DNA from 3 places in the Pseudoalteromonas sp. PAB 2.2 genome. Region 2 is predicted to be linked to each of the others. Evidence: predicted binding sites of a transcription regulator. Region 2 holds the regulator's gene; each other region holds the start of a gene.
The links. Region 2 encodes ArgR, which controls arginine synthesis, uptake and breakdown. Its sites were predicted from a motif close to ANTGAATANNTATTCANT; they were not measured.
Positions count from the first base shown of each region.

Region 1: the regulator ArgR is predicted to act here: its motif matches at 6,880-6,897, upstream of argA (amino-acid N-acetyltransferase).
Region 3: the regulator ArgR is predicted to act here: its motif matches at 4,342-4,359, upstream of gltB (glutamate synthase large subunit).

Region 1 covers NZ_LYPI01000008.1:365,263-375,415, reverse strand. Annotated here, with positions in the region: gene BWD47_RS05750 (succinate dehydrogenase iron-sulfur subunit) at 1-137, shown strand, start outside; gene BWD47_RS05745 (2-oxoglutarate dehydrogenase E1 component) at 223-3,042, shown strand; gene odhB (2-oxoglutarate dehydrogenase complex dihydrolipoyllysine-residue succinyltransferase) at 3,046-4,560, shown strand; gene sucC (ADP-forming succinate--CoA ligase subunit beta) at 4,737-5,903, shown strand; gene sucD (succinate--CoA ligase subunit alpha) at 5,903-6,775, shown strand; gene argA (amino-acid N-acetyltransferase) at 6,959-8,299, shown strand; gene BWD47_RS05720 (DUF3083 family protein) at 8,343-9,413, opposite strand; gene glnS (glutamine--tRNA ligase) at 9,632-10,153, shown strand, end outside.
Region 2 covers NZ_LYPI01000026.1:1,827-11,979, reverse strand. Annotated here, with positions in the region: gene lpdA (dihydrolipoyl dehydrogenase) at 101-1,525, shown strand; gene BWD47_RS19205 (tRNA-uridine aminocarboxypropyltransferase) at 1,812-2,501, shown strand; gene BWD47_RS19200 (Fe(3+) ABC transporter substrate-binding protein) at 3,473-4,477, shown strand; gene BWD47_RS19195 (iron ABC transporter permease) at 4,590-6,224, shown strand; gene BWD47_RS19190 (ABC transporter ATP-binding protein) at 6,221-7,264, shown strand; gene BWD47_RS19185 (Dyp-type peroxidase) at 7,329-8,228, shown strand; gene argR (transcriptional regulator ArgR) at 8,231-8,698, opposite strand; gene mdh (malate dehydrogenase) at 8,925-9,860, shown strand; gene ispB (octaprenyl diphosphate synthase) at 9,959-10,153, opposite strand, start outside.
Region 3 covers NZ_LYPI01000020.1:85,257-95,409, forward strand. Annotated here, with positions in the region: gene gltB (glutamate synthase large subunit) at 1-4,241, opposite strand, end outside; gene BWD47_RS17315 (efflux RND transporter periplasmic adaptor subunit) at 4,938-6,191, shown strand; gene BWD47_RS17320 (ABC transporter ATP-binding protein) at 6,213-6,920, shown strand; gene BWD47_RS17325 (ABC transporter permease) at 6,923-8,236, shown strand; gene BWD47_RS17330 (ABC transporter permease) at 8,248-9,453, shown strand; gene BWD47_RS17335 (sigma-54 dependent transcriptional regulator) at 9,571-10,153, shown strand, end outside.

The sequences.
Region 1 (10,153 bases), on a different contig from region 2:
TTGCTGACCTTGACGATGCGTTCAGCGTGTTCCGTTGTCACAGTATCATGAACTGTGTTAGCGTGTGTCCAAAAGGTCTTAATCCGACCAAAGCAATTGGACAAATCAAGTCAATGCTTTTAAATCGTTCGGTTTAAAATATTGAATATGTAAGGTGGTTAATTTATTAACCACCTTGTTTTTACAACAATTAATTTCTGCGCTAAAGAAAAGGGCTTATAAATGCACGAAGGTGTGATGAAGGCATGGCTAGAATCTTCTCACTTAAACGGCGGTAACGTTGCTTACGTAGAAGAGCTTTATGAAGCGTACTTAGATGATGCGACTTCTGTGCCAGAAGAATGGCGAGAAGTGTTCGAACAATTACCAAAAGTTGATGGTGTGGATGTTGACGTAAAACATTCTGAAGTTCGTGCACAATTTGCGGAGCTTGCTAAAAACAAGCATAGAGAAGTGGTGGTAGCAGAGGGTGGCTCTGGTGATCCTAAACAGGTCAAAGTGCTACAACTTATAAATGCTTTCCGTTTCCGTGGTCACCAAAATGCCAACCTAGATCCATTAGGTATCTGGCAACGCGAACGTGTTCGCGATCTTGAATTAGAGTACCACGATTTATCTGAAGCTGATTTTGACCGTGAATTCAATGTGGGTTCGTTTGCAGTCGGTCGCGAAACCATGCCTTTAGGTGAGTTATACCAAGCACTTAAAACCACGTACTGTGGTTCTGTTGGTGCTGAGTATATGCATATCACATCGACTGAAGAAAAGCGTTGGTTACAACAGCGTTTGGAATCAGTGCAATCACGTCCAACTTTTTCTAAAGAAGAAAAGCTGCGCATCCTTAAAGGGTTAACAGCAGCGGATGGTCTTGAAAAATATTTAGGGGCTAAGTTCCCTGGTGCAAAACGTTTCTCACTTGAAGGTGGTGATGCGTTAGTACCAATGCTTAAAGAACTGATTCATCGTGCAGGTGAAAGCGGACAAAAAGAAGCTGTTATTGGTATGGCTCACCGCGGTCGTCTGAACGTACTAGTGAACGTTTTAGGTAAAAACCCATCAGATTTGTTTGATGAGTTCGCTGGTAAACATAAAGATACATTAAGCTCAGGTGACGTTAAATATCACATGGGTTATTCATCTGACTTTGCGACTAAGGGTGGCAATGTGCACATGGCACTTGCATTTAACCCGTCTCACCTAGAAATCGTAAACCCGGTAGTGATGGGTTCGGTTCGTGCGCGTCTTGACCGCTTAGGTGATAAGTCAGGTATTAAAGCACTGCCTATTACAATTCATGGTGACTCTGCGATTGCAGGTCAAGGTGTTGTACAAGAAACATTTAACCTATCACAAACTAATGCATTTAGTTGTGGTGGTAGTATCCGTATTGTTGTTAACAACCAAGTTGGTTTTACAACGTCTAAACAGGCTGATGTGCGTTCTACACCATACTGTACAGATATTGCGAAGATGGTTCAGGCACCTATTTTCCACGTTAACTCTGATGATCCAGAAGCCGTTGCATTCGTAACACAAATTGCGCTTGATTTCAGAAATCAGTTTAAACGTGATGTTGTTATTGATTTGGTCTGTTATCGCCGTCATGGTCATAACGAAGCGGATGAGCCTAATGCGACTCAACCACTTATGTACCAAAAAATCAAAAAACACCCTGTACCTCGTTTAATCTATGCTGATCAGCTTGTGGCTGAAGGTTCATTCACTGAAGACGAAATTAAAGTACTCGCAGATGATTACCGTAATGGCTTAGACCGTGGCTCGTGCGTTGTTGAAGAAATTCAACCTGAAACATCTCATTCATCTGATTGGGCTAAGTTCGTTGGTCACGATTGGGATGTAGAATACGACGCTAAAGTGTCGGTAGAGAAACTTAAAGAACTTGGCGAGAAAGTGGCAAGTTACCCAGAAGGTCATAAAGCACAGTCTCGTGTTAAGAAAATCTACGACGACCGTAAACTAATGGCATCAGGTGAAAAAGCACTTGATTGGGGTATGGCAGAAACACTGGCTTATGCAACACTTGTTGATGCAGGTACTGATATCCGTTTAACGGGTCAAGACTCAGGCCGTGGTACATTCTTCCATCGTCATGCTGTTGTTCATAATCAACAAGATGCATCAACTTACTTACCGTTGCAAAACATCAGCGAAAAGCAAGGTGCATTTGAAGTATACGATTCAGTGTTATCTGAAGAAGCGGTGCTTGCGTTTGAATATGGTTATGCGACTGCAGAACCTACATCATTAGTCATGTGGGAAGCCCAATTTGGTGACTTTGCGAACGGCGCTCAAGTTGTATTTGACCAGTTCTTAAGTTCAGGCGAGCAAAAGTGGGGCCGTTTATGTGGTCTAACGTGTTTGTTACCGCATGGCTATGAAGGTCAAGGTCCTGAGCATAGTTCAGCCCGTTTAGAGCGTTTCTTACAACTGTGTGCTGATCACAACATGCAAGTGTGTGTGCCATCAACACCTGCGCAAGTTTACGCAATGCTACGTCGTCAATCAGTTCGTCCACTGCGTCGTCCTTTGATTGTTATGACACCGAAGTCATTATTACGTCACCCATTAGCAACATCAACACTGGAAGAGTTATCGGAAGGTGTGTTCTATAATATGATTGACGAGATTGATGACATCCCAGCAGAGAAAGTTGAACGCGTTGTTTTCTGTAGCGGTAAAGTTTACTACGAACTACTTCAAGAGCGTCGTAAGCAAGAGCTTAATAATGTTGCAATTGTTCGTGTTGAACAACTTTATCCATTCCCACACGATGAGATGGATGCAATCATGCAGCGTTATCAACACGTTAAAGACTTCGTTTGGTGTCAAGAAGAGCCACAAAACCAAGGTGCTTGGTATTGTTCTCAACACCACTTTGTCGATGCAATTCCACAAGGCGCTAAATTAAAATATGCTGGCCGTAAAGCATCAGCATCGCCAGCATGTGGTTACATGTCAGTGCATACTAAAGAACAACAAGCGCTCGTTGCAGATGCGCTTACTATTGAAAATAAAGGATAAGCAATGAGCACAGAAATTAAAGTTCCTGTACTTCCTGAGTCGGTTGCTGATGCTACCGTAGCAACATGGCACGTAAGTGTTGGCGACAAAGTAAGCCGTGACCAAAACTTAGTTGATATTGAAACAGATAAAGTTGTTTTAGAAGTAGTTGCACCAAACGACGGTGTCATTACTGAAATTTCACAAGAAGAAGGTGCAACCGTACTTGGTGAACAAGTAATTGGTTTACTTGGTGATGCAGATGCTGCACCAGCAAGTGACGATTCTGCTAAAGAATCAGCACCAGCAAAATCAGAAGACGCGCCAGCGGCGCAATCAGCACCAGCATCAGAAGGTAAAGAAGTGGACATTAAAGTACCTGTACTTCCAGAATCAGTCGCAGACGCGACAATTGCTACTTGGCATGTTCAACCAGGTGAAGCGGTAACGCGCGACCAAAACCTAGTTGACATCGAAACTGATAAAGTTGTTCTTGAAGTTGTTGCTCAAGAAGACGGTATCATGGGCGAGCACATCCACGCAGAAGGCGAAACAGTGCTTGGCGAACAAGTGATTGGTACTGTTAAAGCGGGTGCAGCACCTGCTAAAGCAGAATCGAAAAAAGAAGAAGCGGCACAAGCAAGCGATTCAAGCGATAGCTCAGACGTATTAACACCGTCAGTGCGTCGTCTAATCGCTGAAAAGGGCCTTGATGCATCAAAAATCAAGGGCACGGGTAAAAATGGTCGCGTAACGAAAGAAGACGTTGATACATTCTTAAAAGCGCCTGCGGCTGCACCTAAAGCAGAAGCGGCAGCACCTGCTGCACCTATGGGTGACCGTACTCAAAAACGTGTTCCAATGACGCGTTTACGTAAGACTATTGCAAATCGCCTTCTTGAAGCGAAAAACTCAACTGCAATGTTAACAACATTCAACGAAGTAAACATGAAACCTATCATGGACCTTCGTAAGCAGTATCAAGAAGTATTCGAAAAACGTCATGGTATTCGTTTAGGTTTCATGTCTTTCTATGTGAAAGCAGTAACAGAAGCGCTTAAACGTTTCCCTGAAGTGAATGCATCAATCGATGGTGATGATATTGTTTATCACAACTACTTCGATATCAGCATCGCGGTATCAACACCACGTGGCCTAGTTACACCAGTACTTAAAGATTGTGACAAGTTATCAGTTGCAGAAATTGAAAAAGGTATCCGTGAATTAGCGCTTAAAGGTCGTGACGGCAAATTAACACTTGATGATATGACAGGTGGTAACTTCACTATCACTAATGGTGGTGTATTCGGTTCGTTACTTTCTACACCGATTATCAACTTACCTCAGTCATCAATCTTAGGTATGCACAAAATCCAAGATCGTCCAATGGCTGTAAATGGTAAAGTTGAAATCTTACCAATGATGTATTTAGCGTTATCGTACGATCACCGTCAAATTGATGGTAAAGAATCTGTTGGTTTCTTAGTGACAATTAAAGAGTTACTAGAAGATCCAACACGTTTATTACTAGATGTTTAATCTAGTTGTATAAAATGTAAGCTGTGGACTGCGTTCACAGCTTTTTTTTTGCGCCTTTGGTCTAACTGGGGTTTTCATGTTGAGCCTTGGGATTTATACTAGGTGCGCAATTTGGGATAGCTGTTTATTTGCATAAATATTCAGCTCTTTTAGTATAAAAAATTGGATAAAGCATCATGAATTTGCATGAGTATCAGGCAAAACAACTTTTTGCCGAATATGGTTTACCAGTTTCTCACGGTTACGCTTGCGATACACCTGAAGAAGCTGCAGCAGCTGCTGAGAAAATTGGCGGTGATATGTGGGTTGTTAAAACACAGGTTCACGCAGGTGGCCGTGGTAAAGCTGGCGGTGTTAAGCTAGTTAAAACAATCGACGAAGTTAAAGAGTTCGCTGCGAACTGGTTAGGTAAAAACTTAGTTACTTACCAAACAGACGAAAATGGTCAGCCAGTAGCTAAGATCCTTGTTGAGAGCTGCACTGACATCGCTAACGAATTATACCTAGGCGCTGTAGTAGATCGTGCTTCTCGTAAAGTTGTTTTCATGGCATCTACTGAAGGTGGTGTTGAAATCGAGACTGTTGCTGAAGAAACGCCAGAGCTAATCCACAAAGCTGAAATCGATCCACTTGTAGGTCCTCAAGCGTATCAAGCTCGTGAATTAGGCTTCAAACTAGGTTTAAACCCAACGCAAATGAAACAGTTTGTTAAGATCTTCATGGGTCTTGCGAACATGTTCAACGATTTCGATTTCGCATTATTAGAAATCAACCCGCTTGTTATCACAGACGAAGGCAACCTTCACTGTCTAGATGGCAAAATCGGTGTAGATGGTAACGCGCTTTACCGTCAACCTAAAATCCGTGAAATGCACGATCCATCTCAAGAAGATGCACGTGAAGCTCACGCTGCAAGCTTCGAGCTTAACTACGTTGCACTAGACGGTAACGTGGGTTGTATGGTTAACGGTGCAGGCCTAGCGATGGGTACGATGGACATCGTAAACCTACACGGTGGCAAGCCAGCTAACTTCCTAGATGTTGGTGGCGGCGCGACGAAAGAGCGTGTATCTGAAGCATTCAAGATCATCCTTTCAGACGACAACGTAAAAGCTGTTTTAGTTAACATCTTCGGTGGTATCGTTCGTTGTGACATGATCGCAGAAGGTATCATTGGTGCAGTTAAAGAAGTAGGCGTAAACGTACCAGTAGTAGTACGTTTAGAAGGTACTAACGCTGAACTAGGTCGTGAAGTACTTGCTAATTCTGACCTTAACATCATCGCTGCTGAATCACTAACAGACGCAGCTGAAAAAGTTGTTGCTGCTGCGGAGGGCAAATAATGTCTGTATTAATCAATAAAGATACAAAAGTTATCTGTCAAGGTTTCACTGGTGGCCAAGGTACTTTCCACTCTGAGCAAGCGCTTGAGTATGGTACACAAATGGTTGGTGGTGTTAGCCCAGGTAAAGGCGGTCAAACGCACCTTGGTCTTCCAGTATTCAACACAGTACGTGACGCTGTAGAAGCAACTGGCGCAACTGCATCAGTAATCTACGTACCAGCACCTTTCTGTAAAGATGCAATCTTAGAAGCTATCGATGCTGGCATCGAGCTTATCGTTTGTATCACTGAAGGTATCCCAACACTAGACATGGTTGACGTTAAAGTTAAGCTTGAGCAAACTGGTGTTCGCATGATCGGTCCTAACTGCCCAGGTGTTATTACTCCGGGTGAAACTAAGATCGGTATCATGCCTGGTCACATCCACAAGCCTGGTAAAGTAGGTATCGTATCACGTTCTGGTACACTTACTTACGAAGCGGTTAAGCAAACTACTGATGCTGGTTTCGGCCAATCAACATGTGTTGGTATCGGTGGCGACCCAATCCCTGGCACTAACTTCATCGACGTTTTAGAAATGTTCGAAAAAGACGAGCAAACTGAAGCAATCGTTATGATCGGTGAAATCGGTGGTACAGCAGAAGAAGAAGCTGCTGAATACATCAAGCACAACGTAACTAAGCCTGTTGTTTCTTACATTGCGGGTGTAACTGCGCCTCCAGGTAAGCGTATGGGTCACGCGGGTGCAATCATCGCAGGCGGTAAAGGTACTGCTGATGAGAAATTTGCTGCATTAGAAGCTGCTGGCGTTAAAACAGTACGTTCACTAGCTGACATCGGTGCTGCACTTAAAGAGAAAACAGGCTGGTAATCGGTCTTTAATCTCTTAAAAAGAGGCTCGCTTATGCGGGCCTTTTTTATTACTTAATTCACTGTCAATTTTTATTCATAAATAAAGAATAAAAATTCTTTATTTATGAATAAAAATTCCTTACACTAATTCCTCTGTTTCCGTTTTAATAAAAAACGCTTGAATTTAAAAGGTAATTAGCACGTGCGTACTACAGAATTAGTAGACGGATTTCGTCAGTCGACTCCTTATGTAAATGCCCATAGAGGCAAGACTTTCGTTGTAATGCTGGGTGGTGAGGCGATAGACCAGCCAGGCTGTCGAAGTATTATTAATGATGTTGCTCTATTAACAAGCTTAGGTATTAAGATTGTTTTGGTGTTTGGCGCACGGCCACAATTTAATGCCGCTTTGAATGAGGTTGGCATAACTAGTCATTTTCATAACGAGATCCGTGTTACCGATAACACCACTTTTGAAGTGATTAAAAAAGTGGCCGGAGCAATGCAATTTGACATCACCGCACGTTTATCCACGTCATTAAGTAGCACCCCCATGTCGGGCTCATTTTTAAATGTAGTCAGTGGTAATTTTGTTATAGCGCAGCCTTTAGGCGTTGATGAAGGGGTTGATTACCACCACTCGGGGCGGGTTAGGCGAATTGATGTTGAGGGAATACGCCACCAACTCAATAACAATAGTATTGTGCTCCTAGGTCCGATTGCTGCCTCAGTGACGGGTGAGAGCTTTAATTTAACCGCAGAAGAAATTGCGACTCAAGTTGCTTTAAAGCTCAGAGCAGACAAAATGCTAGGCTTTAGCCAAGATGCAGGTATTTTAGATGAAAATGGCGAAGCGATAGCAGAATTAATGCCAAACGAAGCCGAGCGAGTGTTAGAGCACTATCGCACTCATACACCTTCATGTTTGAGCGCCCCTGTCTTTTTGCAAGCTGCTATTGATGCATGTCGGGGCGGGGTGCATCGGTGTCACCTTGTCAGCTACAAAGAAGATGGTGCCTTATTGCAAGAGCTCTTCTCTTTGGATGGTATTGGGACCCAGATTGCGCCGCAAAGTTCTGAACAACTTCGTAGTGCAACGATCAGTGATATAACCGGTATCTTAAACTTAATTAGACCACTTGAAGAGCAGGGCTATTTAGTGCGTCGCTCAAGAGAGCAATTAGAGATAGAAATTGAGCAATTCACAGTGATTGAGCGTGATGGACTTATTATCGCGTGCGCTGCCCTTTACCCATTTGATGAAGAGCAGGTTGGTGAATTTGCAAGTCTTGCTGTTCACCCTCAATATCGTGATGCAGACCGAGGCAGTAATTTATTACGTTTTATAATTAATAAAGCCAAACGGTGTGGTTATCATGGTTTATTTGCGTTAACAACGCGCAGTATTCATTGGTTTATTGAACAAGGTTTTGAATTGGTGACGGTCGATGAACTGCCCGCAAAGAAAAAGTCGTTGTATAACTACCAGCGACGCTCAAAGGTATTACGCTTAGACTTATCTAAATTACCAAAAAATCGTTAAGGTAAAAGGGGTGACACATCGCTGTCACCCACGTAAAACCTGTTTAATATTGATAGTTAATATGCTGATAAAAGCGCACGCGTAAGTCTTGGCGTGTTGGATTAAACGCAAGTTCGTCTGTCACCTCATTAATGGCACTTTGTACTTGGTTCATAAATCGGCCGTAACCGATATCGTGTTTATCTTTTTCTGCTGCTGCAATAACAAAGTGCAGCACATCGACCAACGTATCCGCATTCCAAAATTGCTGTATTTGTACTTGCTCGCTGGTGCAGTCGAAAGTCAGTTTTTGTAACTCGCTATTGCTCTGTGCATTGTCAATATTACTATTACGCACAATCGGGCGTGTGCCATTTGCGATAAAGGCAGCTAAGTTAAGTTGACGCTTATCACAGGCACGTTTAAACGCATCAAAAATATAGTGATAAAACTGACTGTAGTTTTCTTCATTTAGCATATGCTGAAATTGTGTCTTAATTGCGCGTGTGACAGGAATTGAAAAGCCTGCATAGGTCATTTCGCTGTGATCGCTTGGCAAATGGCATTGGCGCGATTGATAACGCGGATATAAACTTCGCAACTTATAGCCATAGCTTTCTTTGTGGCCTTTGGCTTTGGCAAATAAGTCATAGGTTAAGTGTTGATGATCTCTAATCTTAAGCGGGGGTTGGTTGCTTAAAAGCTTGTCTTGTAATGTATTGATTACCCGTTGCACTTTATGGTGGAACTGTGCCGCATTTGCACGAATATCGTCACCGGTTGCTAAGAATAATAAGCGAATTTTTTTGCATCTTTCTTCGCCATTAGCAAATACATTGTGTGCTTCGTGGTATTGTGGATTATAGAAAAATAATATTTGTTTTGTTGTTTCTAAACTGTACGCCTCATCATGGTAGCGTACGACAGGTAGTTTATCATTCGCAATGAGATGTACGTTATGAAGTTCATACTCATCGCACAGCGCAAATAATTCCCTTGCAAGACGCTTGTAACCGCAGCTAATGTTCGTAAACTGGGCAAAAAACTCATCATTGGGTTTAAATTCAACTAACACATACTGGTTTGCACGTGCAGAGCTAGGAATATAGACTCGGTGTTGATTGAGTGAAGCCATCTCTTTTCCTTATTAAATAGTGAAACTATCGGCACTATATCGTCAGTCAATGATCATTTTATTGCGTTAGAACAACTTTTTTACCGATTTGACCGTAGGGTTTTAACAATCGCATTATTATCTTCGATAAACACACATCAACTACTGTATGTTAGCGCTTCTTTTTGTAATAATGCAGTAGTTTTGTCACCATGCAATATTCAGAGGATTATGCTCCTATGGCGGAAATTGAGAATCGCCCAAGTAACTTTATAAGAACGCGTATCGACGAAGATCTCGCAAGCGGTAAACACGCGACTACGCATACACGTTTTCCACCAGAACCAAATGGTTTTTTACACATTGGTCATGCAAAGTCTATATGCTTAAATTTTGGTATTGCCCAGGATTACAATGGCCTTTGCAACTTACGTTTTGATGATACAAACCCAGAAAAAGAAGATATCAACTACGTAAACTCTATTAAAGAAGATGTGCAGTGGCTCGGTTTTCAATGGGATGGTGAAATTAAATATTCATCAAACTACTTTGATGCACTTTATGGCTATGCCGTTGAACTTATCGAAAAAGGGCTTGCGTATGTGTGTTTCTTGTCAGCAGACCAAGCACGTGAGTACCGTGGTACGCTAAAAGAGCCAGGAAAAAATAGCCCTTATCGTGATACACCTGTTGAAGAGAACTTAGCCTTATTCGAAAAAATGCGTAACGGTGAGTTTAAAGAAGGCGAGTGTGTACTGCGT
Region 2 (10,153 bases):
ACAATCTTTGTATAGATATCTGCTCTCACTTTCTGCCTTGCAGAAACATGGCAGTTTAACTTAGGGGCAGTGTTCCCGTTCAAACATTTAAGGTAATAGCATGAGCAACGAATTAAAAACTCAAGTTGTTGTACTAGGCGGTGGTCCTGGTGGTTATTCTGCAGCTTTCCGTGCTGCTGACTTGGGCTTAGAAGTCACATTGGTAGAGTCTCGCAACACATTAGGCGGTGTATGTCTAAACGTGGGTTGTATTCCTTCAAAAGCACTTTTACACGTAGCTAAAGTGATTGATGACGCAGCAGAAATGTCATCTCATGGCGTTACTTTTGGTAAGCCTGAAATTGACCTAGACAAAATCCGTGATTGGAAAGAGTCTGTAATCGGTCAATTAACTGGCGGCCTAGACGGCATGGCTAAAATGCGTAAAGTGAAAGTGGTTTATGGTTACGGTAAATTCACTGGTAGCAACACCCTGGCTGTTGAAGGTGAAGAAGGTACAACAACAATCACATTCGACAATGCTATTATTGCTGCAGGTTCACAACCAGTAAATCTACCTTTCATCCCTGAAGATGACCGTGTAATTGATTCGACTGGTGCGCTTGAGCTTAAAGACGTTCCTGAGAAACTACTTGTACTAGGTGGTGGTATCATCGGTCTTGAAATGGGTACGGTGTACCGTGCACTGGGTTCTGAAATCGACGTTGTTGAGTTTGCTGATCAATTAGTACCCGCTGCTGATAAAGACGTTATCAAGATTTACCAAAAATACGTTAAGAACAAGTTTAACGTAATGCTATCTACTAAAGTAACTGGCGTTGAAGCAAAAGACGACGGTTTATATGTAACATTTGAAGGTAAAAACGCACCTGCTGAGCCTGTACGTTACGACAAAGTACTTGTTGCTGTTGGCCGTACTCCAAACGGTAAACTACTTGATGCAGATAAAGCGGGCGTTAACGTTGATGAGCGTGGTTTCATTAATGTTGATAAGCAACTTAAAACAAACGTTGATCACATCTTCGCTATCGGTGATATCGTTGGTCAACCAATGCTTGCGCACAAAGCGGTTCATGAAGCACACGTTGCGGCAGAAGTTATCTCTGGTCAGAAGCACTACTTCGATCCTAAGTGTATCCCTTCAATCGCTTACACAGATCCAGAAATTGCATGGGTTGGTGTAACTGAAAAAGAAGCGAAAGAGCAAGGTTTAAGCATCGAAACAGCTGTATTCCCATGGGCTGCGTCTGGTCGTGCAATCGCTTCAGCACGTACTGAAGGTCAAACTAAGCTTATCTTCGATAAAGACTCTGGTCGTGTTATCGGTGGTGCTATGGTTGGTATCAATGCTGGTGAGATGCTAGGCGAAATCGGCTTAGCAGTTGAAATGGGCGCAGACGGTGAAGACCTTGCGTTAACTATTCACGCTCACCCAACGCTAAACGAATCAATCGGTCTAGCTGCTGAAATCTTCGAAGGTTCAATTACTGACCTTCCAAACAAAAAAGCAGTTAAAAAGAAGTAAGTTCTTTTGACTAATCGTTTTAAAAACCCAGCTCCGGCTGGGTTTTTTGTTATTTATAGGGATTAGACGTTAGAGATTAGAAGTTAGAGATTAGAAGTTAGAAGTTTGATCTGACCCCGATAAAGTAGAAGTTAGATTACACACATAAAAAATGTGGGGTTATTTTTTTCTAACCACTAACCACTAACCACTAACCACTAACCACTAACCACTAACCACTCGCATTGATTTCTATTCCTGCTATTTTTAGCTACAATACGCGCCGTTCAATTTTCTGGTAAACACAGTGGCTACTATCTCAAATAACTCCGTCTTGGTACTTCGTGCTAAACAATTGGGCGAATCTCGCCGAGAATTTAAAGCCCGAGGAGCAAAACTCACACGCTGCGAACGGTGCTTATTAGCAGAACACTACTGCATTTGTGAAGGTGTTCAACAGGCTGAATGTGAAGCCGCTGTATGCCTATTGATGTATCATAACGAGAGTTTTAAACCCTCTAATACAGGGCGCTTAATTGCCGAAATCATTCCCGATAACCACGCATTTAAATGGGATCGAACAAACCCTGATGCCGCGCTTCTAAGTTTATTGGCCGATCCTCAGTATCAGCCGATGGTTATTTTTCCTGCCAGTGATGTTGAGGACGAAAACCGTGTGATTACCGAGGTGATACCTGAACAAGGCAAGCGTCCGCTTTTTATCTTTTTAGATGGCACTTGGCGTGAAGCTAAAAAGATGATCCGTAAAAGTCCCTACTTAGATCACTTACCCGTGCTGTCTATCACGCCTGAAAAGTTGTCTGATTATCGTTTACGTGTCGCTCCCCATGAACACCAGCTAGGAACGGCTGAAGTTGCTATTATGGTTTTGGCACTTGCCGGTGAAGAAGAAGCAACCAACAGGCTAGAAGAGCACTTTATTAACTTTAGAGATGCCTATTTGCTTGGTAAAAGAAACAAAGGTCGCCCAGAGTAATTCTTGTATCAATTTGATTTATTGAGCGCTCTATTTTGAGGCAATAAAAGTTGAGGCAATAAAAGTCAGAGGTAAAAAAGCGCGTTGGTAACAAGGTATCAGTTTTGTGATTAGGTTTTATTAAATGAGAAACTTTTAACGTTGTTTACGTCAGCTTTTAATCCTTTAAAATGATTGAGTATTATTGCGGGTAGGTAGTATGCAAAAGAAAAGCGCGAACTATCTCTAGTCGCGCTTGCGGAATCTTCTTAATTTTCTGCATCCTGCAATTGAATCTAATCAACTCCATAAACTTTGCAAATCCATGCCATTACACTGTACTTAGTTGTTCTGTGTAATAAAGACTCTCCGGGTCTATATCCTGTCCATTCCTTTACATCCGTGCTGGTAAATACTTTACCTTTCCATTACGCATCATCGTGATGCTATCCCTTTATTAGCAATTCCCTTGCGTTGTCCTTACGACCTGTCCTTTATTCCACTTTTTGAACTCCTGTATAACAACACCCTGTTGTTATTCCATTTCACATCATCCTGATGCTGTCCATAAGCTGTCATTCCCTTGCGTTACTCTTCCTGAGCCTGTCCTAATATCCTTACTATCCTAATGAACCTTATCCGAGGTTTGATATGAGTAATGCTTCCCTATCCATCTACTCATAAAGCTTCATGCTTAGCTGATAAGTTAATTATAGAGAAATTGCCAAGCGCGAGTAGGTCAAAATCGTGCTTAAAATAGCGGTCATTTTATTGTCATTTTAATTAAATTGTTTATTTTCAGTTTGTTATGGGTTTTTATGTGGTTTTTGCTGTCTGCTTTTACTCAATAGCTGCCATGTAGGTAAGATATCTCTCACAAGTAACTTCCTAAATGGCAGCTAACATGATTGTTTTATGACTATTAACAGGTGCACTTTGCCTTAAGTGTAGGTAAAATATTTTGAGAATTGTTTTTATTTAGGTGTTAAATAATGAAAAAAACAGCGTTAGTCTTATTCACGGCTTTACTAAGCACACCTGCACTTTCAGCGGATGTCGTTAATATATATTCATTCCGACAACCTTTTTTAATTCAACCAATTTTAGATGATTTCACTCAGCAAACGGGCATAAAAACCAATGTTGTTTTTGCTAAAAAGGGCCTGATTGAACGCGTAAAGCGCGAAGGTAAGCATAGCAAGGCTGATCTCGTTTTGACGTCAAATTTTAGTGCGCTTGTACAGTTAGAAGAGCTTGGTTTAACGCAATCAATTAACAGTGATATTGTTAATGCAAATGTCCCCAGTACTTTTCGTGATGAACAAGGGCAGTGGATTGCACTTACTAAACGAGTGCGCAATGTCTACTCAGCAAAAGAGCGAGTTGGCGCGTTACCCACACTGAGTTATGAAGACTTAGCCGATCCAAAATATAAAGGTAAATTATGTACGCGCCCTGGTAAGCACCCTTATAACTTAGGCCTAGTAGCGTCTATGGTGGCGCATCACGGTGAAGTAAAAACAAAAGAATGGCTTGAAGGCGTAAAATCAAATTTAGCTCGTAAACCACAAGGTAACGACCGTGCACAAGTTAAAGCGGTAAAAGAAGGGCTGTGTGATATTGCCTTAGGTAATAGTTATTACTTTGGTAAAATGTTGCAGGATGAGCAGCAAAAGTCATGGGCTGAAGCGGTGCATATTAACTTCCCTAATCAAACAAACCGAGGCTCACATATTAATGTATCGGGGGTGGTGATGACGAAATATGCCAAAAACCCTGAAAATGCCTTGAAACTGATTGAGTATATGACCGACAATAAAGCGCAAAATATGTATGCCTCAGTCAATATGGAGTACCCAGTAAAACAAGGGGTTGCTTTATCTGATATGGTGGCATCATGGGGCAAATTTAAAGAAGATACTTTGTCGCTTGATGAAATTAGCAAATATCGCCCTGTGGCACTTAAGCTAATTGATGAAGTGAAGTTTGATTTATAACGCACAAAGCGTTATTCCAGCTTAAAAATTTGAAAAAGCTGTTTAAGCGGCATTGCTTAAACAGCTTTTGTTTTATATCGCCCTGTTATTAATGAAGGAATAACAGCCTCGTATGCATGTGAAGTTTTCGTTGTCTCGCTGGCAGTTAATAGCTTGGTTTATCGGGTTATTGCTTGTAACACCTCTTGGCTTTTTATTAGTGGAGTCTCTGCAAGGAGGCTCTGATGTGTTTCAGCACTTGTTTGATACTGTGTTGTGGGATTACACCCGCAATACTCTATTCTTGATTGCTGGAGTCGGGCTTTTAAGTTGCCTCATCGCGCTGCCATTAGCGTGGTTGACTGCGTATTGTGAGTTTCCGGGGCGAAAGCAATTTGAGTGGGCGCTCATGCTGCCACTTGCCATGCCGACCTACTTAATTGCTTATGTTTACACGGACTTACTCGATTATGCAGGTCCCGTACAAATTGCGCTACGTGATTGGTTTGGTTGGCAATCGCCGGATGACTATTGGTTTTTCGATATTCGTACCTTAACAGGAGCAATTGTGATGATTGCCCTTGTGTTGTATCCCTACCTGTATTTAATTTTCAAAACAGCACTGAGAGAGCAATCATTTAAACTTGTGCAAGCCAGCCAGTTAATGGGGTTGTCCCCTTTGCAAAGCTTCTTACGAGTAAGCTTGCCACTTGGCCGCGGCGCTATTGTGGCGGGTATTACCTTAATTAGCATGGAGGCGATGGCTGACTTTGCAACAGTGAATTATTTTGCTGTGAGTACATTGACGACCGCCGTTTACGATACCTGGTTGGGGTATTACTCTCTCACTGCGGCTGCAAAAATTTCTGGCATTATGCTGCTCATTTTATTCTTAACCCTGATGCTTGAGCGCTACAGCCGAAGAAACCAAGCCGTGTATGAGCGCCAATCAAGTGTTAATAGTGCGACGTTATACAGCTTAAAAGGCAGCGCAGCCTGGGGGGCAACAATAGCCTGTGGCCTTACTTTGCTGCTGGCGTTTTTATTACCCGTGGCAGTGCTTGTGAAGTACGCTATTGTGTATGCGGAAGATGCGTGGAATGGTGCATTTTTTAATTATGCATGGCAAAGCCTCAAGGTTGCTGTCGTCGTGAGCCTGGCGACTATTATACTGAGCTTATGTGTGCTGTTTTATCAACGCATAAGTAAAGACCGTTACCCCCTTATTCCTGGACGTCTAGCGAGTACAGGGTACGCACTACCAGGCACGGTGCTTGCTATCGCCGTTTTACTGCCTTTAACGCAGCTTGATGACTTGCTGAATGCATGGTTAGAGCCGCACGGTTTTTCGTTAGGTCTAGTATTAAGTGGTACTCTATTTGCGATGGTTTTTGCTTATATAGTGCGTTTCTATGCAATTGCGCATGGGGCGCTTGAAAGTAGTTTCTTACGTATCAGCCCCTCACTCGATATGGCAAGTCAATCAATGGGCAAAGGGCCTTTTACAACCCTGTATAAAGTTCATTTACCCTTGCTAAAACGCGGTATATTAACCGCAGGATTATTAGTATTTATTGAATGTATGAAAGAGCTACCCGCCGCATTGCTCTTGCGTCCATTTAACTTTGAAACTTTGGCCACGCATGTTTTTCAGTATGTCAGTGATGAACAATTAGAGTTAGCGTCTATTTCGGCCTTGTTTATTGTTTTAGTAGGACTAATTCCTTTGTATTTCGTTAATCGTTCGATGGAGCACAATCACTCATGAGTCATTTGATAATTAAAGACTTAGCCTACCAATATAATGGCACTAAGGTATTGAGTGAGCTTACTCTAAATGTGAAGCAAGACGAAATAGTCTGTTTATTAGGCGCCAGTGGGTGTGGTAAAACCACCACGTTAAAAGCAATTGCAGGTATTTTACAGCCATCGCAAGGATACATGAGTATCGACTCACAAGTGGTCAATGACAATCATCACTTTATTGCGCCAGAAAAACGAAATATCGGCATGATGTTTCAAGATTACGCTTTGTTTCCGCATCTAACAGTAAGCGATAACATTGCCTTTGGTTTGAGCAATATGAGTAAAGCACAAAAACGTGAGCGCGTGAGTGAAATGCTCAGGTTGGTTAAACTAGATGGCTGTGCAAAACGATACCCACATCAACTCTCCGGTGGGCAGCAACAACGTGTCGCAATAGCGAGAGCTTTGGCATATAAACCCAGTTTATTACTACTTGATGAGCCATTTTCGAACATTGATACCCAAGTGCGTTTTGAACTAATTGCTGATATTCGTCGGATTATAAAAGACCAACAAGTTTCCGCTGTTTTTGTGACGCACTCAAAAGAAGAAGCGTTTGCCTTTGCTGATACGCTTGCGGTGATGCACGGTGGAAAAATAGCGCAACAAGGCACTCCCGAGCAGTTATTTAGCCAACCTAACTCAAAGGAGGTTGCAGAGTTTCTTGGTACGGGCATATACTTAACGGCAAAAGTCTTAACGCCAACTGAATATGAAACGACGTATGGTGTCATACATTCGCTAACCGAAAGCAAGCATCAAGGTCAACACGGTGTGGTGTATGTACGACCTCATCATATTAAGTTATGTGAGGCAGAGCACGGCGATGTAAGTAGTCAAGCCATACTCAACAGACGTTTTATCGGTACGCGTTATGTGTATAAGGTACGTATTGCTGGGCAGGAGCTAGAAGTTGCTGCCGAAAATGATCGTGTACTAGCGGTCGAGCAACCAGTAAAAATAAAAATAATGCCACATACGGTCAATTTTTTCGAAGATTAAACAGAACGTTATAATCCTGAATTCCTTGTCTGTATGTTTGATAACGAGTAGCTAAGGATTCATTATGGCGCAAGCGCAATCTGGGATTTGTGCTGAAGCAAACTTACACGGTTTGCACCTGTTTTTTAATGTTTATGATGGTCACGATGAGTCATTACGCAAAAAACTTAAACGCGTAAGCGTCATTCAAGACGAGTTTGCAGACCAATTCTCTGAAGCCATGTTGTCATGTGTGGTTGCGCTTGGTGCGCAGTACTGGCCGCATATACTGCCAGAGTTTATTCCAAGCCAATTACAAAGCTTTCCAAATGTGACGCACAGTGAGCACGTCATGAGTGCGCAGCCATTCGATTTGTTTGTGCAAATTCGCTCTGATCGTGAAGATGTAAATCACCTTTTTGCTCTACAAATCATTAAATTATTTACACCTGATGTTGAGCTGGTGGAACAAGTTCGTAACTTTCGCTTTTTAGATGGCCGTGATTTTAATGGCTTTATTTATGCGGGAGACACTCCGCATGGGCGACAAAAGCGAAGCGCCGCACTGATTGATAAGCCGGGTCATTTTGAAGATCAGGGAAGTTATATTCATGTGCAGCGTTTTGTGCATGACCTAAGCGTGTGGCAACATTTGTCGTTATCTGAGCAAGAGCAAATCATGGGGCGTACACGTCTTGATAACACGTTAATAATGCCAGCTGTTGAAACGAGTCATGCAGTACGAAGTGAATTAAAAGATGAAAAGGGTCAGCCTCTCATACTCAATCAAAGCATGCCGTTTGGTGACGTTCATAAACAGGGCATTTTAATGGTGTCGTGTGCAGCGCAAGGTGATGCGTTTGAACAGGTACTCAAAAGCCGATTAGGGCTGGGCGAATGTTATGACCATTGGCTCGATTTTACACAAGCCGACATGGGGTCTGCATTTTTCGCCCCGTCAGTAAACTTTTTGAAGCAGCTTTAACGTTAAACTGTATCGAATAATGTTCTAACACGGTCTAGCGTGACATCGATTTCAGAAATTTTTGCAGGGGCGATAAAAATAGTGTCGTCGCCTGCAATTGTACCCAGTACACCGTCTGCCTTACCTAATGAATCCAGTAATCGGGCAATCAGCTGTGCAGCCCCTGGGCTGGTACGAATAATAATCATCATTTCGTTGTGCATGATGTCGATAACAAGCTGACGAAGAGGGCTCTTTGCAGTTGGCACACCCATTTCGGCAGGTAAACAATACACCATCTCTTGTTTTGCATTGCGTGTGCGTACAGCGCCAAATTTACTCAACATGCGTGAGACTTTACTTTGGCTAATATTATCAAAGCCTTGGTCTTTTAATGCTTCGACAATCTCACCTTGTGAGCCAAAGTTTTCTTCTTTTAATAACGATTTAAACGCTTTGATCAGTGCTTCTTGTTTGTCTTGTGGTTGCATGTTGTCGTTTCTTTTATTCATCAAATATGAAGTAATTCTACACAATTCTGCATAGTTATGCAGTATTTGTTTGCATTTGTCGTCCAAATACCGTCACGTTACAGCTAAGTTTACAACTATGGTCGAAATTATACGCGAAATAAGCAGGATAAATTTGTTTTTAGTCGCTAATTTCATTATCTTTAGGGCCACAAATATTTCCTACCTCAAATTACGGAGAATTCCAATGAAAGTTGCTGTTTTAGGCGCAGCTGGCGGTATCGGCCAAGCATTGTCTTTATTATTAAAAACAAGTTTACCTGCAGGTTCTGAATTATCGTTATACGATGTTGCCCCTGTTGTTCCTGGTGTAGCGGTTGATCTTTCTCACATCCCAACTGACGTTAAAGTTGAAGGCTTTGGTGCAGACAGCTTGGACGCTGCATTAGTAGGTTGTGATATCGTTCTTATTCCAGCGGGTATGCCACGTAAGCCGGGCATGGACCGTGCGGACCTTTTCAACGTAAACGCAGGTATCATCAAAACATTAGCTGAAGGCATCGTTAAAAACTGTCCTAAAGCGTTAGTAGGTATCATCACTAACCCAGTAAATGGCACTGTGCCAATCGTTGCTGAAGTATTCAAAAAAGCGGGTACTTACGATGCTAACCGTGTATTCGGTATTACGACTCTTGACGTGATCCGTTCTGAAGCGTTTGTAGCTGAGCTTAAAGGCTTAAGCGCAACTGACGTTAAAGTCCCTGTTATTGGTGGTCACTCTGGTACAACAATTCTGCCACTTCTTTCACAAGTTGAAGGCGTTACTTTCACTGATGAAGAAGTTGCAGCACTTACTCCACGTATCCAAAATGCAGGTACTGAAGTTGTTAACGCTAAAGCTGGTGGCGGTTCAGCAACACTTTCAATGGGTGCCGCAGCGGCTCGTTTTTGTATGTCTTTAGTGAAAGGCTTACAAGGTGAAGACGTGGTAGATTACGCATACGTTGCTGTTGAAAATGGTGATGCTGCTTACTTCGCACACCCAGTACGTTTAGGTAAGAACGGTGTTGAAGAAATTCTTTCTTACGGTGAGTTAAGTGCATTCGAAGAGCAAGCTAAGAACGACATGCTAGCGACACTTAACAAAGACATCCAAGAAGGTGTTGATTTCATCAACGGTTAATCTCGATTGATGCTAAGCGCTTCACATGCATGTTGAAGCGCTTAAAACAAAAAAGCCTGCAATTGCAGGCTTTTTTAATGGCTCGAATAAAGTATCGCTTAGTGATCGCGGGCGACCGCAATCCGCGCTAAGCTTTCTAACGCTTGTTTGTATGGCGTGTCGGGTAAAAAAGCAATGCATGCAATGGCTTTATCAGCTTCTTGCTCTGCTTTTTGCATTGTAAACTCAAGGGCTTTGGTATCAGCGAGCGTCGCTAGAATGCTGTCTAAGTGATCCATACCATTGCCTAGTTC
Region 3 (10,153 bases), on a different contig from region 2:
ACAATTTCAACAAGCTCAGGGTTAATGCGTTTTTCAAAGTCATTGCTTTCATCAAGAATATAAGCAAAACCGCCCGTCATCCCCGCACCAAAGTTAATACCAACTTTGCCAAGGACACACACAACACCGCCTGTCATGTATTCACAGCCGTTATCGCCCACACCTTCTACAACCGCTTGCACACCTGAGTTACGAACAGCAAAACGCTCACCCGCACACCCTGCTGCAAACAATTTGCCGCCAGTAGCACCGTACAAGCACGTATTACCTGCAATGGTTGCTTTGTGGCTTTCAAATGATGATCCCATCGGTGGGCGAATGACAAGTTTGCCCCCTGCCATGCCTTTACCAACATAATCGTTAGCGTCACCCACCAACGTCATTTCTAGGCCTCCAGCATTCCATACACCAAACGACTGACCTGCAGTGCCGTGTAACTCTATAGATATAGGATCGGCAGCCATACCTTGGTTACCGTGCTTAGATGCAATGTATCCTGATAGCATCGCCCCCACAGAGCGGTCTGTATTACACACGCGGCTCACTAATGAAATACCCGATTTTTCATCAATCGCTTGCTTGGCTTTATCAAGCAAGGTTTCATTAAGCTGACCTAAATAGTGCGAACTGTTTGGCGCACTGCAATACAAGGTTTCACCGGTTGGGTTGTTCGGCACAGCCACAACTGACGATAAATCAATTTTCTTTTGCTTCGGCGTTTTGCCTTCAATCGCCTCAAGTAAATCTAAGCGACCAATTAAATCGGTTAAATGGGTTACCCCTAAGCTTGCCATGATTAGACGCGCTTCTTGTGCAATAAACTTAAAGTAGTTCATCGCCATTTCTGGTAAGCCATGGTAGTGCTTCTGACGAAGTGTATCGTCCTGCGTTGCTACACCGGTCGCACAGTTATTTAAATGACATATACGCAAGTATTTACAACCCAATGCCACCATAGGACCCGTACCAAAGCCAAAGCTTTCAGCACCTAAAATAGCGGCTTTAATAATATCGAGACCGGTTTTCAAACCACCATCCGTTTGTAATCGAATACGGTGGCGTAAGCCATTTTCAACCAAAGCTTGTTGTGTCTCAGCTAGGCCCAACTCCCAAGGACTGCCTGCATATTTAACAGAAGTAAGCGGGCTTGCACCTGTACCACCGTCATAACCCGCAATCGTAATGAGGTCTGCATAGGCTTTTGCTACACCCGTTGCAATCGTACCGACACCGGGTTCAGACACTAATTTCACTGAAATTAGAGCTTCAGGATTCACTTGTTTCAAATCAAAAATTAGCTGGGCTAAATCTTCAATAGAGTAAATATCATGATGCGGTGGCGGTGAAATCAACGTTACACCCGGTACTGAGTAACGCAGTTTAGCGATATAAGGCGTTACTTTTTCACCCGGTAACTGACCTCCTTCACCGGGCTTTGCACCTTGTGCTACTTTAATTTGAATCACATCAGCACTGCGTAAATAATGCGGTGTTACACCAAATCGGCCTGAGGCGACCTGTTTAATACGTGAATTTTTCTCGGTGCCATAGCGAAGTTTATCTTCACCCCCTTCACCTGAGTTAGAACACCCACCTAAGCGGTTCATGGCAATAGCCAATGCTTCATGTGCTTCAGGTGATAGTGCACCAATACTCATTGCCGCCGAGTCAAAACGCTTATACAGCTCTGTTGCTGGTTCAACATCATCGATACTGATTCCGGCATCAGGAATTTTAAGCGCCAACATGTCACGTAAATTTGTGATTGGGCGGTTATTAACTAAATCAGCGTAAGCAACGTAATCACTGTACTCACCCGAGCGCACTGCTTTTTGCAGAGTTTGGATCACATCAGGGTTGTAAGCATGATATTCACCACCGTGAACATACTTTAATAAACCACCATGGCTTAATAACTTGCGCTTACTAAATGCGAGCTTATGAAGCTTACGTTGATCATCATCAAAGTCAGTAAAACACGCACCTTTAATACGGCTTGCTACACCATTGAAACAGGTTTCAATAACCGCTTCTGACAAACCAACCGCTTCAAACAGCATCGAGCAACGATATGAGGCAACTGTACTGATCCCCATTTTCGACATGATTTTGTAAAGGCCTTTGTTGATCGCATTACGATACGCCAACGTGACTTCACAATAGCTCTTGTTAATAATCTTTTTATCGCTCATTGCAACCAGCGATTCATAGGCCAAATAAGGGTAAATCGCCGTCGCACCAAAGCCTAATAACACAGCAAATTGATGAGCATCTCGCACGCTACCTGATTCAATAATGATGTTTGATTCACAACGTAAGTTATTATCAACTAATCGTTTTTGAATTGAGCCTACCGCCATTGCAGCAGGAATGGGTAGGTGCGTTTCACTAAAGTTACGGTCACTCAAGACTAACATCACACACCCTGATGCGGCTTTTTCTTGCGCTTCGTCACAAATACGTGTGATCGCTTTTTCAAGGCCTTCTTCGGCTGTGTAAGTAATATCAATTTTGCAGTAGCTGTAATGCGCTTGGTCAGCACTTAACAGCTGTTTCATGTCTGCGTACATCAATATCGGTGTTTCAAATTGCAGACGTTTCGCATGACCCGTGGTTTCATTGAACACGTTTTGCTCACTACCAATACACGTGGCAAGTGACATAACATGATTCTCACGCAAAGGATCAATCGGTGGATTGGTTACTTGTGCAAACTTTTGACGGAAGTAATCAAATAATGAACGGTGCCCTTCAGACAGCACGGCAAATGGGGTGTCATCACCCATTGAGCCCGTTGCTTCTTGACCGTTTTCGCCCATGACACGAACAACACTGTCGAGTTCTTCGTTAGTAAAGCCAAACATTTTTTGATATTTCAGCAGTGTTTCGTCATCAAACGAGCGATTACCTGCATCTTTTTCAGCCAGTTTTTCGAACGGAGTCAAACGCTTAACGTTAGCTTCTAGCCACGCTTTATACGGGTGACGTGATTTAAGATCTTGGTCAATTTCGTCAGAGTGCCAAATTTTACCTTGGTGAGTATCAATTACTAATAATTCACCCGGACCAACTCGTCCTTTTTCAACCACTTCGTCTGGCGCGTAATCCCAAATACCCACCTCAGAAGCAAGCGTAATAAATCCATCTTGCGTAATGACATAACGCGCTGGACGAAGGCCATTTCGATCAAGGTTACAGGCCGCAAAACGACCATCAGACATAACAATACCAGCAGGGCCATCCCATGGTTCCATATGCATAGAGTTAAAGTCGTAGAAAGCACGTAAATCGTCATCCATGGCTCGGTTTTTCTGCCATGCAGGCGGAACAAGCATACGCATCGCACGGAATAAATCCATACCACCCGCTAAGAACAATTCAAGCATGTTATCTAAGCTTGATGAATCAGAGCCACTTTCGTTGACAAATGGGGCTGCTGATTGCAAATCAGGGATCAGTGGAGATGCAAATTTATAAGCACGGGCACGTGCCCACTGGCGGTTACCTTGGATGGTATTAATTTCGCCGTTATGCGCTAAATAGCGGAACGGCTGCGCCAATGGCCAACGAGGTTGTGTATTGGTAGAAAAACGCTGATGAAATACACAAATCGCACTCGTCATGCGCATGTCAGCTAAATCGAGGTAAAAGTTCGGTAAATCCACAGGCATCATCAAGCCTTTGTAAACCGTTACCAAGCCAGACAAGCTCGCAATATAGAAATGCTCATCATTTTCTAGACGCTTTTCTGCACGGCGACGCGCAACATACAAACGACGCTCTAAATCTTTTGGACGCCAGCCCTCAGGTGCGCTGACAAAAATTTGTTCAAAGCCAGGTAGTTGTTTTTTTGCAATTGGCCCTAAACAAGATGCGTCTGTCGGAACGACTCGCCATCCTTGAATATTTAAGGTTTCTTTTTCGAGCTCTTCACTCAAAACATCTTTAGCAGTCTGTGCAAGCACGGGATCGGCATTTAAAAACACCATGCCGACTGCGTAGTTCTTCCCTAAATGCCAATCGTGTTCACTGGCAATTGCACGAAAGAAACTATCGGGTTTTTGCATTAATAAACCACAGCCATCACCTGTTTTACCATCAGCAGAAATACCACCACGGTGTTCCATGCGATCTAGGCCTGTGATTGCGGTTCGAATCAAGCGATGACTCGCCTGACCATTGACCTGGGCGATTAAGCCAAAGCCACAATTATCTTTTTCTAATTTTGAGTCGTATAACATAGACCCCTCCCCTTGCTACAACGACTAGCGGTTCAGTCTTTTGTGACAGTGCTAGCAGACGAACAAAACTATCGCCAAATAAACCATGAGTCAATAGAGTTTTGAATACATATTCATATTTATGAATATTTCTCACTTGAGGACGCACTTTAAAGTCTATGCTATTTTTTTACATTTAGACGCTATTTAACCATTATTTTTTTATGACACTGGTGTCAATTTTAACAGTTTGTAAAAAACCATCCTGAAAACGGATAGTTTACGTTAACGTAAACTGACAATTCATTTTGCATAAATATTCAAATCATGCATAGTAATGCAGTTATTTTGCGCTCTCTCAGCTGTTAGCTGCTTAAATATTTACCAATACATTAAGCTTAGTTACAAATAGCACTTTTTAGCAGCCGACCTTAGTCTTACTTACCTTTAGGTGTTTACCTCTGCGTCAACCAATGCACTTTAAAAAGTGTCCGCTACGGACACTTTTTCTGTCCGCGGACAGAATAAAAACCTCAAATAAAAATAAAAACATTAAAAATCAGTAAGTTAAATATTGGCACACTATTGGTATAGATAGGTCATTATCGAATTAGAGGATCGAAACATGTTCACTATGAGTTTGTTTATGACATCACCACTTACCATGATTGCCATTGGCTTCATGATTATATTTTTTGAGAATCGTAAGGAAGTATGATGATTAAAGATACCAGTGCCCAAGATATAACCGTGGCTAAAAAAAGAAACATTAAAAAACCACTGTTGTTCACTGTGAGTGTTCTTATTGTGAGTGCCCTTGGCTTTCAAGCACTCTTTGCGAGCAACGATGGGAGTGTGTCTGTTGATAAAGCCAGCTTACAAATAAGTGAAGTGGCTCAGCAAACCTTAATTAGAGATGTGGCAGCAAGCGGGAAAATTGTCGCGGCTAATGCACCTAAAGTTTACAGCCCCGAGCGCGGCTTTGTCGATCTTAACGTAAAGGCTGGCGACAGTGTTGAAGTAAACGAAATTATTGCTGTGGTTAAAAGCCCAGAGCTTACCAATGAATTAAAACAACAACAATCTGTGTTGGCGCGTTTAGATGGTGAATTACAACGAAAGCAACTTGAAGCACGTAGACAAAAATTAAGCTTAACAAAAGCACTTGATTTGGCACAGGTAGAGCTAAATGCCGCTGATAGAGAAAACCGCCGTGCGCAATTATCTATCGAGAAGCACCTTATAAGTCAGATCGATTTAGAAAAAGCCGTAGACGATTTAGCCCGCGCGAAACTCTCCTTCAAGCATGCAGAACAAGAAGTCAGCCTTGCTAAAGACACACTGGCATTCGAGCTAAAAGCTGCAGAGCGAGACCTTGCTCGTCAACAACTCATTGTGGATGACTTATTACGCCAAGTTAATGAGTTAACAATTAAAGCCAGCGTCAGTGGCATTGTCGGTAATTTACTCGTGCAACCTAAAGAAGCGGTTACACAAAGCCAACCATTAATGACACTGGTTGACTTAAGTAATTTTGAAGCACAGTTGCAAGTACCTGAAAGCTATGCCAATGAGCTAGGCCTTGGCATGCAAGTAGAATTAACTCTCGGTGCCCGCCAAGTCATGGGGACATTATCAGCAATCTCGCCGGAGGTGAATAACCGTGAAGTCACAACACGTGTTCGCTTCGATAAAGAAATTACCGGCATCCGCCAAAATCAACGTTTAACCGCACGCATTCTTTTGGAGAACCGCGACAATGTTTTACAAGTTAAACGTGGTGCGTTTTTACAACAAGGCGGTACCCGCGCCTATAAAGTAGACGGCGACATGGCCTATTTAATCGATATAAAAACAGGTGCTAGCAGTATCAATGCCGTTGAACTGTTAGAAGGGGTAAAACCAGGCGACAAGCTAATCATCTCTAACTACGACCGTTATAAACAAGCACCGACTCTCGTATTACGCTAACAGCAACAAGGAATAATTATTATGCTTACAATGAACAACATCAGCAAAGTGTATCAAACAGACATGGTACAAACTCATGCATTACGTGATTTCAATCTCCATGTAGAAGAAGGTGAATTTATTGCTGTTACTGGCCCGAGTGGTTCAGGCAAAACGACCTTTTTAAATATTGCCGGTATGCTAGAACCGTTTTCAGAAGGCCAGTATCTTTTAGATGGTATTGATGTAGGTGGTCTAAACGATAATCAGCGTGCTGATTTACGGAACCAAAAAATAGGCTTTATCTTCCAGGGGTTTAATCTGATACCTGATTTAAATCTATACGAAAATATTGAAGTACCTCTGCGATATCGAGGAATTAAAGCTGCTGAGCGTAAACGTCGTATTGAACAATGTTTAGAGCAAGTAGGTTTAGCGTCACGTGCTAAGCATTTACCGCAACAACTTTCAGGTGGGCAACAGCAACGCGTGGCCATTGCCAGAGCACTTGCGGGTGAACCCCGTTTTTTACTTGCCGATGAGCCAACGGGTAATCTAGACAGCTTAATGGCGCGCCAAGTAATGGAATTGCTCGAACAAATTAATCGTGATGGCGCCACCATTGTCATGGTTACTCACGACCCTGAACTTGCCCGAAGAGCCCCGCGAAATATCCAAGTGGTGGACGGTCAACTTGCCGATTTCACGCTTTACCAAGGCACGCAAAACCTCAAAGCGGCAGGAGTATAGTCATGTTCCTTCATTATCTAGATTTAAGTTGGCGAAGCTTTAAGCGCACGCCCTTAGTGAGTTTTTTAATGGTATTAGCGATTGCCATTGGCATTGGTGTAACGATGACGAGCTTGTCGGTGTATCACATGATGTCTGCCGATCCGATCCCGCAAAAGAGTAGCCAACTATACAGTGTGCAATTGCAAATAATGGACGAGGGTTCAACTTGGTGGACAAAAGATAATTTACCAATGCAATTAACCTATCAAGACGCGGTTAATTTAAATAAGGCAGAAGCCGGAGGTAAGCGCGTCACGATGGTGCGCACTGGGTTTTCTGTTTATTTAGACTCCGATACCGTAAAACCATTTATTGGTCAGGCGCGTTTAACAACCCCCGACTTCTTCGACATGTTTAACTTATCATTTTTATACGGTGGCGTGTGGAGTCAGCAACAAGAAGCAACTGCTGCACCTGTAGTCGTTATCAGTAAAAAGCTCAACGACAAACTATTTGCAGGAGAAAACTCTGTTGGCAAAATTATCTACCTTGATGATGCAAGCTATGAAGTGGTTGGGGTTATGGATGACTGGAATATTACGACCAAATATTACGATTTAAATAACGGCGCATTTAATAAAACCGAGCAACTCTACCTGCCTTTTAGCTTATTAAAAGCACGTGAGCTTGAAAACTGGGGCAATACAAACGGCTGGAAGCACGAAAAAACCAATACGTTTAACGACAAGCTTAATTCTGAATTAGTTTGGCTGCAATTTTGGGTCGAACTAAAAACACCCGCAGAAAAGCAAGCGTATGAAGATTTCTTAATGGCTTATATGCAAGAACAGCAAAAGCGTGGTCGCTTTAACCGCGAAAAGCTTGAAGCGAAATTGCGTGATGTAAACGAGTGGATGGAATACAACAATGTAGTAAGTGAAGATAACGAAATTCTCGTTGGCCTAAGCTTTATGTTTTTAGCGGTATGTTTGGCAAATATTCTAGGCTTATTACTGGCTAAATTTCTTCGCCGTGCGCCAGAGGTTGGCGTACGCAGAGCTTTAGGCGCAAGCAAACGCCAAATTTTCTTTCAACACATTGTCGAAGTGGCCATGCTCGGATTTTTAGGTGGTATTTTCGGGGTTATTTTAGCCCAAGTGGGACTTTTAGGTGTGCGCCAAAGCTACAGCTACTATCAAAGCTTAGCCACCATGGATTTAACCATGTTACTTAGCGCCCCTGTAATAGCAATTAGTACCTGTGTAATCGCAGGTCTTTACCCTGCGTGGCTGGTGTGTAAAACCAACCCTGCTATTTACCTTAAGAGCCAATAAGGAACTGTGCTATGTTAGAAATTAAACCTATATTTCATGCCTTATGCCGCTCAAAGGTTGGGGCTATTCTGTTACTAATTCAAATTGCCATTACCACAGCAATCGTCAGTAACGCCGCGTTTATTATTCAAGATAGAATTAGCTATTTAAGCCAAGAAACAGGCTACCCAGAACAAGATATTTTTATTTTCAATGTGATGATGTTCGGACAAGACACCTCGCCAAGCCAACAATACGAGCTTGATGAAGCTATGTTACGTCAAATTCCTGGGGTGGTTGATGCTGCTTACTCTAGTACCACACCTCTTTCGGGCAGTGGTTCATCATCTGACTTTAGTTTAAAACCGGCGCCACAAGAGAGTAAATCGGCACGTAGCTCATATATGTTTATCGACGAACACGGCATTAACACGTACGGTGTTAACTTAATTGCTGGGCGTAATTACAGCGAAGACGAAGTGATCGTAACAGAGAATTACGATGAGCTTTCGAAGGTCATCGTGGTGAGTAAAAGTCTATCTGATGAGCTTTTCCCTGATGGTAATGGCTTAGGTCAATCTATTTACTTTGGTGATATTCCTTTAAAAATTATTGGTATTGTCGATGTAATGAAAGGCCCATGGCTTAAAGATAGTCGCCCAGATAATGTGGCATTAATTCCGTTCATTAAAGCAGGTAGCAATGCACGCTTTGTCGTAAGAACAGAGCCTGGGCAACGCCAGTCTGTAATGAACCGTGTTGAAGAAGCCATGCTTAAAAACTACAACAAACGCGTTATCTCGCGCATTCGCGGCCTTGATGAAGACAAAGAGCAGTACATGGCTGAAGACACGCTTATGATGCGTATGTTAATTGTTTTAATCACAATTCTAGTGTTGGTCACTGCGCTGGGTATCTTTGGTCTTACACTCTTTAATATTAGTAAACGCACGAAACAAATTGGGACTCGCCGTGCTCTTGGAGCAAGAAAGTCCGCCATTATTAGCTACTTTTTAGTCGAAAATGCCATGATTTGCAGTGTAGGTTTAGTAATAGGCATGATAGCAGCGATGTATTTAGGCCAATTACTGATGCAACATTTCTCGATTGCTCAGTTAGATGTGCGTTATGTAATTGCCACTGCAAGCGCTGTGTTTATTATGAGTTTGCTTGCGGTTCTTGCGCCAGCCAAACGAGCTGCGAACATTTCACCGAGCATTGCAACACGCACCATTTAGTTCTCCCAAGCTATGCTACACTGGATTTACAGTGTAGCATTTATAAGTACACACTTAAGTTGGCTCTTGCACCGGACTTACTTAACATATTTAGGAAAACAGCAAAAAAATAATAATATGGAAAAAATACTTATTGTTGATGACAACCCCGCGATATTAGACGCCTTGTCATTATTATTAGAGATCCACAATTTTACCGTGGTTACTGCAAGCACCCCATTTGAAGCAATCCAAGCAGTACAGTACCAGCGTATTTCATTAGTTATTCAAGATATGAACTTTACCGCCGACACCACCTCGGGTGAAGAAGGCAAGGCGCTGTTTTATGACTTACGCAATATAAACCCATTACTGCCTATTATCTTAATCACCGCATGGACCGAGCTTGCAACAGCTGTTGAGCTTGTAAAGGCGGGTGCCGCAGACTATTTACCAAAGCCGTGGGACGATACAAAACTGCTGACTTGTATCAATAATTTACTCGAACTTGGTAAAGCGAAACAACAAAATGAAACTTTCGCACGCCACCAGCAAGAACGCGAAGATTCTATTAAAACTGCCAACCTTGTCGGCCTTATTTATAAAAGCACAGCGATGGAGCATATTGTTAATCTTGCTATTCAGGTGGCAAAGTCAGACATATCAGTGCTTATCACTGGCCCAAATGGCAGTGGCAAAGAGCGCATAGCACAGATAATCC